Linked DNA regions of Mesorhizobium shangrilense. The main gene of each other region encodes a partner of the protein of the gene in region 2 in a complex. Links are inferred from orthologs where the notes say so. Each region holds a gene or a part of one and is shown on either strand. Other genes may lie near its edges.

The links. The genes of interacting proteins can lie anywhere in the genome.
Region 1: the proteins of hfq (region 2) and katE are in contact, whole or in part, in a crystal structure (PDB 3VU3), measured with the Escherichia coli proteins. The link is inferred for Mesorhizobium shangrilense from one-to-one orthologs.

Annotation. Positions count from the first base shown.
Region 1 is NZ_JAQGPN010000001.1:1,613,736-1,616,974, reverse strand. The notes cover bases 250-3,169. They hold katE (catalase), read right to left. Parts: upstream 2,806-3,169; coding sequence 694-2,805; downstream 250-693. Other genes in these bases: PD284_RS08010 (Crp/Fnr family transcriptional regulator), read right to left, coding at 2,969-3,169; PD284_RS08020 (cysteine hydrolase family protein), read right to left, coding at 250-675. In the rest of the region: PD284_RS08025 (DUF6766 family protein), read right to left, coding at 1-37; more of PD284_RS08020, read right to left, coding at 67-249; more of PD284_RS08010, read right to left, coding at 3,170-3,239.
Region 2 is NZ_JAQGPN010000001.1:2,924,180-2,932,046, reverse strand. What follows is about bases 2,133-4,993. They hold hfq (RNA chaperone Hfq), read right to left. Parts: upstream 3,757-4,993; coding sequence 3,508-3,756; downstream 2,133-3,507. Other genes in these bases: trkA (Trk system potassium transporter TrkA), read right to left, coding at 4,830-4,993; PD284_RS14130 (D-amino-acid transaminase), read right to left, coding at 3,896-4,759; hflX (GTPase HflX), read right to left, coding at 2,133-3,507. Outside these bases: manganese-binding transcriptional regulator MntR, read left to right, coding at 286-744; CopM family metallochaperone, read left to right, coding at 858-1,214; mazG (nucleoside triphosphate pyrophosphohydrolase), read left to right, coding at 1,297-2,118; more of hflX, read right to left, coding at 2,131-2,132; more of trkA, read right to left, coding at 4,994-6,206; nitrogen assimilation response regulator NtrX, read right to left, coding at 6,213-7,574; PD284_RS14115 (sensor histidine kinase NtrY-like), read right to left, coding at 7,564-7,867. UniProt on the Escherichia coli protein: RNA chaperone that binds small regulatory RNA (sRNAs) and mRNAs to facilitate mRNA translational regulation in response to envelope stress, environmental stress and changes in metabolite concentrations.

The DNA.
Region 1 (3,239 bases), 1.3 Mb from region 2 along the record:
CGATTGTCAGCCCGTTGTCCCGAAACAGGGTTCTCATGATGTCATCTCCCTCCCCGTCAGCGTCACTTAGCGCCAACCATCAATAACTTCCTCCATCGTGACCGCCTCTACCTGCTCGCTGAAACGCGAACGATAGAGTTCCATCAGTGCATCGTGCGTCTGGTCGGCGGAACTGCAGATGGCGTCGGTTACGATCACCGTCCGGAAGCCGCGGTCGATGGCGCCCAGCACTGTCGCCAGCACGCACACGTCGGTTTCGCCGCCGGTGACAAGAAGCGCATCGATTGTTGAGCCGTGGAGGAGCGCGTCCAGGCCGCCCTCTGTCCAGGGCGAGTAGACGCGCTTGTCGAGAACCTTCGCAGGCGGCACGAACCGCGCCAGCGAAGGCGCCAGTTCCACCAGGGCCGGATCAATGTTGCTGAGGGTCGCCGCGGCCCAGCGTTGATAGTAGCGCGCCCACATCCCCGGCCCCTCGCCCGGCCGGACGGCGGGGATGAAGCGTGTGAAGATCGTCCTGTCGGGATGCCTGCCGGTCAGTTCCTCGATTGCAGGAAGCACCTTTTCCACCCAGGGAACGGGCCAAGGGCCGCCCGGCCCGAACAGGCGCTGCATGTCCACGCAGAGGTGGATGCAGTTGCCGCCAAGCGGCCCGTGGACAAGTCCGCGCGCTGCCATGCGTCGCCCCCCGGATCTCTAGAGTTTGACGCTGCCTTCCCGCGACCACAATCTCAGTTCCCGGCAGGCTTGCATGAACTCGGCGACGGCTCCCCCATCGTCGAGCGGAATCATGCCCTCATCCGCCTCCGGATCGACTCCCGCCATTTCCATCAGCGGCGTCGCCTCGGTCGTGAAAGCGATGAACTTGCAATGGGCGAACGCGTCGGCCACGAAATCCCGGGCGGTGGCTTCGTTCACCAGGCGCTCGGCCCCGGGCCCGGTCAGCACCAGTGCAACCGCATCGAACAACACCGACGGCCCGCCGTCGATCATGTGCCTGGCGGCAATCCAACTGCCGTCGGAAGCCTCGACGCCGCCCACCTTGGCTGCGATCACTTCCATGACGGCGCCCTCCGCCTCGATCGCCGCCTGCAATTCTTTCAGCAGGCTGGCGTCTGCTTGCTCGCTGACCAGCACTCCGACCTTACGGCCCTCAAAGCTGCCAGGCCCGTTCTCGAGGATGCTCAGGGCCGGCGACGGAGGAAGGTCGTCGCGCGTCTGGACTGCGGCGTCGGCCGGCTCGGGCAGTTCTGCGATGCCCAGCCTGTCGGCCACCGCCTTGCCGAGGGTCTCATCGATGTTGAGCAGGTGCGCGACCATGCGCTCGCGGATGGCCGGGTTCTCGCATTTGCTGAGCTCGAAAGTCAGCGCCATGATGATATGGCGCTGCTCGACGTCGGTCTGGCTGATGAAGAACTGCCGCGCCTGGCTGTAGTGGTCGGCGAAGCTCTCCGCCCGCAGGCGAACCTTCGGCCCCTCCTCGGGGTTCGCGAACGTGGAGAACCCGTGAAGCGGACTTTCCCTTGGCCCCTCGCCCCATGAGTTCGGCTGGTAGTTTGCACGGCCGACTGGATTGCGCATCGCCATGTGACCGTCCTGCTGGAAGTGATGGAACGGGCACTTCGGCGCGTTGATCGGAATGTGGGTGAAGTTTGGGCTTCCGAGCCGCTTCAGCTGGGTATCGAGATAGGAAAAATTCCGGCCTTGCAGCAGCGGATCGTTCGAGAAGTCGATGCCAGGGGGAACGTTCTGTGTCATGAACGCGACCTGCTCCGTCTCAGCGAAAAAATTGTCGGGCATGCGGTCGAGAACCAGACGCCCGACCGGAATGGGCTCGAGCACCTCCTCGGGAATGATCTTGGTGGGATCGAGGACGTCGAAATCGAAGCTGTCGGCGAAGTCCTGGTCGAAGAGCTGCAGATTCAGTTCCCATTCGGGGAAGTTGCCCGACTGGATCGCCTCCCACAGGTCGCGCCGATGGTAGTCGGGGTCGGCTCCGTTGATCTTGACCGCTTCGTTCCAGGCCACGGACTGCATGCCGAGCTTCGGCTTCCAGATGAACTTCACGAAAGTGGATTCGTCCTTGGCGTTGACCAGCCGGAAGGTGTGAACGCCGAAGCCCTGCATGAATCGGAAGGAGCGCGGGATTGCCCGGTCCGACATCACCCACATGATCATGTGCATCGATTCCGGCGTCAGGCTGATGAAGTCCCAGAAATTGTCATGCGCCGACTGCGCCTGGGGGAAGGCGCGGTCAGGCTCCGGCTTCACCGAATGGATGACGTCGGGAAACTTGATGGCGTCCTGGATGAAGAAGACGGGAATGTTGTTCCCGACCAGATCCCAGTTGCCTTCCTTGGTATAGAACTTGACGGCGAAGCCGCGTACGTCGCGGGCGAGATCGAAGGAACCCTTGGAGCCGGCCACCGTAGAGAAACGGACGAAAACCGGGGTCCTTTCGCCGGGGCGCTGGAAGATGTCGGCCCGCGTGTAAGCGGCCAGGGACTCGTAGGTTTCAAAGAACCCGTGCGCCCCGTAGCCGCGTGCGTGCACGACGCGCTCAGGGATGCGTTCGTGGTCGAAATGGAAGATCTTCTCGCGGAAATGAAAGTCCTCGATGAGCGTCGGCCCGCGTGCGCCGACCTTCAAGGTGTTCTGATCATCAGCGACCGGGCCGCCCTGGGCGGTGGTCATCACCGGGACGTCGCCCTCCGCCACCTGATGGAGTTCTCCACCTTGGCCACGTTCCAATCTCTGATCGTGAATGGTTGCTCGCCCGTCAGGCGACCGCATCGACGTTTTGGCCATGTCTGTTTCCTTCAGGAGAGAGGCGCAAGGGCGCGTGTTTTCACAATGCGGCGCAGGGGGTTTCGTTCCCGGAATGCCTCACGGCGTGCTGCGTGGCGACACATGGGGCATCGGCCAAGGCACGAGATGAGGCTTGGCCGGAGGGATGTCGGAAAACAGCCGGCTAACGCGGCTCGCGCTGCAGGTTGAGATAGGCGGGGTTGAAGCCGGATCGCGCCGCCAGTTCGTCGTAGTCTTCAACCGTGATCCTGCCCGCTTCCCAACGAACAAGGCCCAGCTTGCGAAGGTCCTGGAGTGTCCGGTTCGCGTGAACCGTCGAAAAGCCGAGGATGTCCCCCAGCTCCGCTTGCGTCGCCGGAAAGGGGAACGAAAAACCATCCACAAGGCCTCGGCTCTGGAGCCGCGTATAGAGTTCGCACACAAAATGCGCGAGA
Region 2 (7,867 bases):
CCTGACCGGCTGCGTTGCGCGCGCTCAAGGCCGCGCCTCCGGCCGCGAGGATACCGGCCCCCAAAAAACCGCGTCGACTGAGATCGAACGGCAACCACCGTCGCATGAAATCCACCCCTGTTAGCAATGACGAACAAGAAGAGCACAATCGCTTAATTATAGCAATGGCTATATTTTTCGCGGCGAACAGCCTGCGACACGGAATCATCTGGAAAGATTCAAAACGCCGCTCTATGAGAAATAGCCGAGGCTACACTTTATCGCAGCGAAGGAGCAGAGCTGGTAGTGAGCGACGAGAATCCGACGATTGTAGAGCCCAGCGACCCGATCGATGCGGAAACGCGCGTCGAGAGTTTTAGGCAGACGCGCCACAACCGCCGCACCGAACTCGTCGAGGACTACGTGGAACTGATCGCCGATCTGATCGACGAAGGCGGCGAGGCGCGCCAGGTCGACATCGCGCAGCGGCTGGGCGTAGCACAGCCGACCGTCGCCAAGATGCTGAAGCGGCTGGCTGCCGACGGGCTGATCCAGCAACGGCCCTATCGCGGCGTGTTTCTTTCGGCCGAAGGGCGGGAGCTCGCCGAAATGAGCCGCGACCGGCATCAGGTCGTCGAGTCCTTCCTCTGCGCTCTGGGCATCAGTCCGGAAACTGCGCGCATCGACTCCGAGGGAATTGAGCATCACGTGAGCGCCGAGACGCTGGAAGCCTTCCGCGCCTTCCTGGCCCGCAGCGGGAAATGAGGGCTCCCTCGCGATTCACGAAGTCGTGACATTGACCTTCCAGTAGGTGGAACGACTACGTGCGAGCCATCGGGCAGTCCCGGTATCGACTCGAATGGACTGGAAGCAGGAACATGAAGCACCATCTCATCACCGCAGCAGCCGCCATCTCCCTCGCCATCAGCGGTGCAGCCTATGCCCAGGACGCACATTTGGGCCACGGAGCCGCTGCGCCGAGCGCCGCCGCGGAGGCCTTCGCCAAGGCCAATGAAGACATGCACAAGGCCATGGCCGTGGAGCTTTCCGGTGATGCCGACCGCGACTTCGTGCTTTCCATGATTCCGCATCACGAAGGCGCTGTCGCCATGGCCAGGATCGTGCTGGAACACGGCAAGGATCCGGAGATCCGTGCACTCGCCGAAGAGGTCGTGAAGGCGCAGGAAGCCGAAATCGGACAGATGAAGGCATGGCTGGCCAAGAATCCGGATTGATCTGACCTGCGGATTGTGGACAAGCCGGACGCCCTGAGCGTCCGGCGCTGCGCCGGGCGTACAATCCGGCTACGGTGCAGCGATGAAGCCCTCCAAGGACATTTCCCGCCTGATCGAGATCATGGCCGCTCTGCGGACGCCCGTGACGGGATGTCCCTGGGACGTCGAACAGACCTTCGAGACCATCGCCCCTTACACGCTGGAAGAGGCCTATGAGGTCGCCGACGCCATCGCCAGGCGCGACCTGGCCGATCTGCGCGAAGAGCTCGGCGACCTTCTTCTGCAGGTCGTCTACCACGCCCGCATGGCCGAGGAGCAGGGAGCCTTCGAATTCGGCGATGTGGTGGAGGCGATCACACAGAAGATGATACGCCGTCATCCGCATGTCTTCGGCGACGAAAAGGCCAGAAGTGCCGGCATGGCCAAGGGCATGTGGGACCGGATCAAGGCAGAGGAGAAAGCCGAACGCCGCTCCCGCCACGTCGCGCTCGGCCTTGACCCCGAACTAGGCGGCTCAGGATACCTTGATGACGTACCGGTCGCCCTGCCCTCCCTCACGCGCGCCCTGAAACTGCAGGAGAAGGCTGCCAGGGTCGGCTTCGACTGGCAGGAAGCCGCGCCTATCCTCGACAAGATCGAGGAGGAAATCGGCGAGCTGCGCGCAGAAATGGCCGCGGGCGACCACGCTGCAATCAAGGACGAGTTTGGCGACCTGCTGTTTGCGGTCGTCAATCTCGGACGCCACCTGAAGGTTGATTCCGAGGCAGCGCTCGCCGGGACCAACGAAAAATTCCGCAGCCGATTCCATAGCGTGGAGCGGACGCTCACGGCCGCAGGGCGGAACCTGGATGACGCCTCGCTCGAGGAAATGGAAGCGCTCTGGCAGGACGCCAAGCGCAAATAGGTCGTTCCCGCGCTACTCGGCCGCCCGTCTGGACAAGCGCTCCTCGATCGATTGGCGCGCGGTGGCCGTAGCACGGAGCGTCAGCGTAACGCTGCCATCGTCATTGTCGGTGCGTTCGACCACCTGTCCGTTGCGATAAAGCCAATCGATGGACGCGAGTTGGTTGGGCTGCAGCGTCACGACGACGGGTTCCAGACCGCCTGCCACGCGCTGCTCGATGGCGGCAACGAGCGCCTCCACCCCCTCGCCCGTCGCCGCCGAGATGGCGAGCGGCGTATTGCTTCCCGCCTCCAGCAGCCGCGCACGGTTCGCATCGTCGAGCAGATCGACCTTGTTCCAGACTTCGATGACGCGCGCTTCGTCCTTTGCATCGACGCCGAGGTCGGCAAGTATCTGTTCCACGTCCGCCGCCTGCGCCGCAGTATCCGGGTCCGAAATGTCGCGCAGGTGGATGACGACGTCCGCTTCCACCACCTCTTCGAGGGTCGCGCGGAAGGCCGCGACAAGGTGGGTCGGAAGGTCCGAAATGAACCCGACTGTATCGGACAGGATGACGATGGTGCCGTGAGGCAGCCGCACCCGGCGCAGCGTCGGGTCCAGCGTGGCGAAGAGCATATCCTCGGCCAGCACGTCCGCACCCGTCAGGCGATTGAAGAGGGTGGACTTGCCGGCATTCGTGTAGCCGACGATGGCGACCACGGGGAACGGCACCTTCTTGCGCTTTGCCCGGTGAAGGTCGCGCGTGCGCCGCACCGTTTCCAGTTCGCGCTTCAGCTTCAGGATCTTATCCTGGAGAATGCGGCGGTCGGCCTCGATCTGTGTTTCGCCGGGGCCTCCGAGGAAGCCGGCGCCGCCGCGCTGCCGCTCCAGGTGGGTCCAGCTGCGCACGAGCCGCCCCTTCTGGTAGTTCAGGTGCGCGAGTTCCACCTGCAGCGCGCCTTCCTTGGTGCGAGCCCGCTCGCCGAAAATCTCAAGGATCAGGCCGGTCCGGTCGAGCACCTTGGCGTTGAACGCCTTCTCCAGATTGCGCTGCTGCACAGGCGTCAGCGGATGGTCGACGATCGCCAGCTCCGCCTTGTTTTCCTTTATGATCTCGGTGATCTCGTCGACCTTGCCGGCGCCAAGCAGCGTGGCAGGCCGCGGCTCGTTCACCGTGGCAATTGTAGCATGAACGATGTCGAGGGAGATCGCCTCGGCGAGGCCTACTGCCTCCTCGAGCCGCGCGTCCGCGGAGCGCTGCAGCCGCGGGCGGGTCTGCTGGGCAGTTTCATCCTCACGCAAGTGATGACGTGCAAGGATCGGCACGACCACAACGGCGCGCGCACCAGTCGCGTCCGATCCTGTATCGTCCGCCCTCTGGGGGCTAGCCCGGCGATTTTCTGCTTTCAATCAGCTTTCCCGGCCGTTTTCCTCGGCATCGAACATTTGCACGGGCTGGCTCGGCATGATCGTCGAGATCGCATGCTTGTAGACCAGCTGCGAATGGCCGTCCCTGCGCAGCAACACACAGAAATTGTCGAACGACGTTACGACACCGGTCAGTTTGACGCCATTGATCAGGAAGATCGTCAGTGGGTTCTTGCTCTTCCGAACCGAGTTCAGAAAGAGGTCTTGAAGATTCTGCGAACGTTCCGCCATTGCTTCTTGTCTTTCGCCGCCCTTTGCCTGGTTGGCACTGCGCCAGTTTAGCGGCGTGGTGTCAAGTTCCAGCCACTTGCGTCGAAACCCGAAACAAGTGGAAAGGTCTCATTGTGTCTTAAATCGAATAGAGCCGTTATCAGGCTGGACTTCGTTCCGCAACGTCAAAAAATGCCTCGCGCAACAAAAGCGTTGTAGCGCCCGGGTGTCCGTTGGCGACACTGTGCCCGTCGATGGATACGACTGGCATGACCACCGTCGTCGCCGATGTCATGAACACCTCTTTCGCTGCCTTTGCCTCATCAAGCGAGAAGTTGCGTTCCTCGATTTTGAGCTCGAGTTTCCGGGCGACGTCGAACACGGTCGTGCGGGTGATGCCGCGCAGTATTCCTGTTTCGGCCTGGCGCGTTACCAGCACATTGTCCTTCGTCACGATCCAGACGTTGCTCGATGCCCCCTCCTTCACCGTGCCATCGGGATCGACGAACCAGGCATCGTGAGCGCCCGCCGACTTCGCCTTCTGCCGGGCCAGCACGTTGGGGAGCAGGCCGACCGTCTTGATGTCGACGCGCTCCCACCGGTTCTCAGGCACGGTGATGACATCGAGACCGGTCGCGGCGCGCTTCGCGCCGGCGACGGTGTCGAGTCGCTTCGCCGTGATGACGATGCTCGGTCTGACGCCAGGCGCGGGAAAAGCATGGTCGCGCGGGGCGACGCCGCGCGTCACCTGGAGGTAGACCAGGCCATCGCGGACCAGATTGCGGTGAATGACCTCGGACATCGCGATGTGCAGCGCCTTTCGCGACATGGGCCAGGCGATCTGAAGCTCGCGCAGCGAACGGTCCAGGCGGTCGAGATGCCGCGTCATGTCCACGATGAAGCCGCGCGAAATCTCGCAGACCTCGTAGACGCCGTCGGCGAACTGATAACCGCGGTCCTCTACATGCACCATCGCCTCGCGATGCGGCACATAGCGGCCGTTCACATAGGCGATACGAGGCATGTCCGAACTCCTTGAAAGACAGGGGAGGCTTAAGCGATTCCCGGCTGGCGGTAACGGCCAAATCGCGAACTCAGAAGAATTCCAGACTGACGCGGAACATCTGCTCGACCTGCTTCACCGCACCCTGCATGGCGAAGATGACGACGCGGTCCTTCGGACGGATGTGCACGGAGCCGCTGGGCGAGATCATCTGTCCGTCACGGAAGATCGCGCCGATCCGCATGCCGTCGGGCAGCTCGAGGTCGCGCAGCGCCGTGCCGACCAGAGGCGACGTCTCCAGCGCCTCCGCCTCGATGATCTCGGCCAATCCCTGCTGGATGCTGTGGACGGCGCGGATCCGCCCGCGACGCACGTGCTGAAGCACACGGGAAATGGTGACCGAGCGCGGATTCACGTATGCGTCAATGCCGAGCGTCTTGGATAGACCGTGATAGGCCGGGCTGTTGAGAAGCACGAGGCTGGCCTTGCAGCCCAGGCCCTTGGCCATGACGCTTGAGAGGATGTTGACCTGGTCGCTGTTGGTCAGCGCCACCATCAGGTCGGCGTCGTGGATATCGGCCTCGAGGAGCAGCTTCTGGTCGAGCGCACTGCCGTTGAGCACCACAGTGCGCCGCAGTTCGTCGGCGATCCTGACGGCCCGCTCGCGCTGGTCCTCGATCAGCTTGATGCGGGTCCGGCTCTGCCTCTGTTCGATGGTGCGCGCGACGTAGAGGCCGATGTTGCCGCCACCGGCGATAATGATCCGGGTTGCCTCCTGCTCGTCATGTCCGAACAGGCTGAGCGTGCGCCGCACCTGATCCTTCTGCGTCACCACGTAGGCGAGGTCGCCAGCGATCAGTTGGTCGGCGGAATGCGGCACGAACAGGCTGTCGCCCCGTACGACCCCCACCACGGTGGACGGCAGGTCCGGAAACAGTTCCGTGAGCTGCTTCAGCGGCGTATTGATGACAGGGCAATCCTCAAGGCATTCGATTGCCACCATGATGATCTTGCCCTCGGCGAAGCGAACGACGTCGGTCGCGCCCGGCAGCGCGATGCGTCTCAGCACCATCTCGCCCACCTCGAGCTCGGGCGAGATGATCACGTCGATCGGCATGTGATCGCGCGAGAACAGGTCCTGATACTGGGGCTGGAGATAGGACTGCGCCCGTATCCGCGCGATCTTGGTGGGAACGTTGAACAGCGCGTGGGCGATCTCGCAGGCGACGATGTTGACCTCGTCATGCAACGTCACCGCGATGATCATGTCAGCCTGTTGCGCGCCCGCCGCCTCCAGCACCTCGGGATGCGAGCCGTGTCCGACGAAGCCGCGCACGTCGAGCGAGTCGCGCACCGCCTGGATGAGCTGCGCCGAGGTGTCGATGACCGACACGTCGTTCCGTTCTGCGGCCAGCCGCTCGGCAATGCCGTAACCAACCTGGCCGGCGCCGCAAATTATGACCCGCATGAGCGCCTAGACCCCGAGCGACTTCAGCTTGCGATGGAGCGCCGAACGCTCCATCCCGATGAACTCGGCCGTGCGCGAGATATTGCCGCCGAACCGGTTGATCTGGGCGATCAGATACTCTTTCTCGAACATCTCCCGCGCCTCGCGCAGGGGTAGCGCCATGATGTGCTGGTCCGACTGGTTGGGCGCGCGCGGCATCACGTCGCCGATCTCCTGCGGCAACAGGTCGGCGGTGATCGGCGCGTCGACGTCGTCGCCGCGCACCAGGATCATCAGGCGCTCGATATTGTTGCGCAGCTGTCGCACGTTGCCCGGCCAGTTGTGCGCCTGAAGCACGGCCAGCGCATCGTCCCCGATCCGCCGCGGCTTGATGCCGGCCTGCCTCGCCACCTGCAGCATGAAGTGATCGACAAGATACGGGATATCCTCGCGGCGCTCCGAAAGCCCGGGCACGATGACCGGGACCACCGCCAAGCGGTGGTACAGATCCTCCCGAAACCGCCCCTCGGCGATCATGCCCTCCAGGTTCTGCGCGGTCGACGAGATGATGCGCACGTCGACCTTGACCCGCTTGGTCCCGCCGACGCGCTCGAACTGCTGGTCGACCAGCACGCGCAGGATCTTGCTCTGCGTCTCGCGCGGCATATCGGCGATCTCGTCGAGGTAGAGGATGCCGCGGTGGGCCTCCTCGAGCGCCCCGACCTTGCGCTCGCCGCCGTTGGATTCGGTGCCGAACAGCTCGATTTCCATGCGCTCCGGCGTGATCGTCGCGGCGTTGAGCGACACGAACGGACCGGTCTTGCGCGACGACTGTGCATGAATGGCGCGCGCCACCATCTCCTTGCCCGAGCCGGACGGCCCGATGATCATGATGCGGCTGTTGGTCGGCGCCGCGCGCTCGATCGTCTGCCGCAAATGGTTCATCGCCGGCGATTTGCCGATCAGGTCGAAACTGTCGCCGCTGCGCTGGCGCAGATCCGACACCTCGCGCTTCAGCTTGGAGGTTTCCAGGGCGCGCTCGGCGATCAGGATCAGGCGGTCGGCCTTGAACGGCTTCTCGATGAAGTCGTAAGCGCCGCGCCGGATGGCCGAGACCGCGGTTTCGATGTTGCCGTGGCCCGAGATCATGACCACCGGCAGCTCCGGATGCATGGTCTTGATCTTGTCCAGAATCGCCAGGCCATCGAGGCGGGACCCTTGCAGCCATATGTCGAGGAAGACCAGGCGCGGGGCACGGTCCGCGATCGCGGCGAAGGCGCTGTCGCTGTCGTGCGCGGTGCGTGTCTCGTGTCCCTCGTCGCTCAGGATGCCCGCGACCAGTTCGCGGATGTCTTCTTCGTCGTCGATGATGAGAATGTCAGATGCCATTTCCGACCTGCTCGTTTTCTGCTTGCTTCGGGTGCTCCTGCCCGGCGGCGTCCGATGATGGCGTCGCCGAAGCGGGAACGAAAATGCTGATCATTGCGCCCCTGCCCTCGTAGAAATCGTCCGGCGCATCGTGAAGCTCCAGCGAGCCTCCGTGATCCTCGATGATCTTCCTGACGATCGCGAGGCCGAGGCCGGTGCCCTTTTCACGCGTCGTCATGTAGGGCTCGAGCAGACGCTGGCGATTCTCGCGGGGCAGTCCCTTGCCATTGTCGATCACGTCGACGCGCACCATG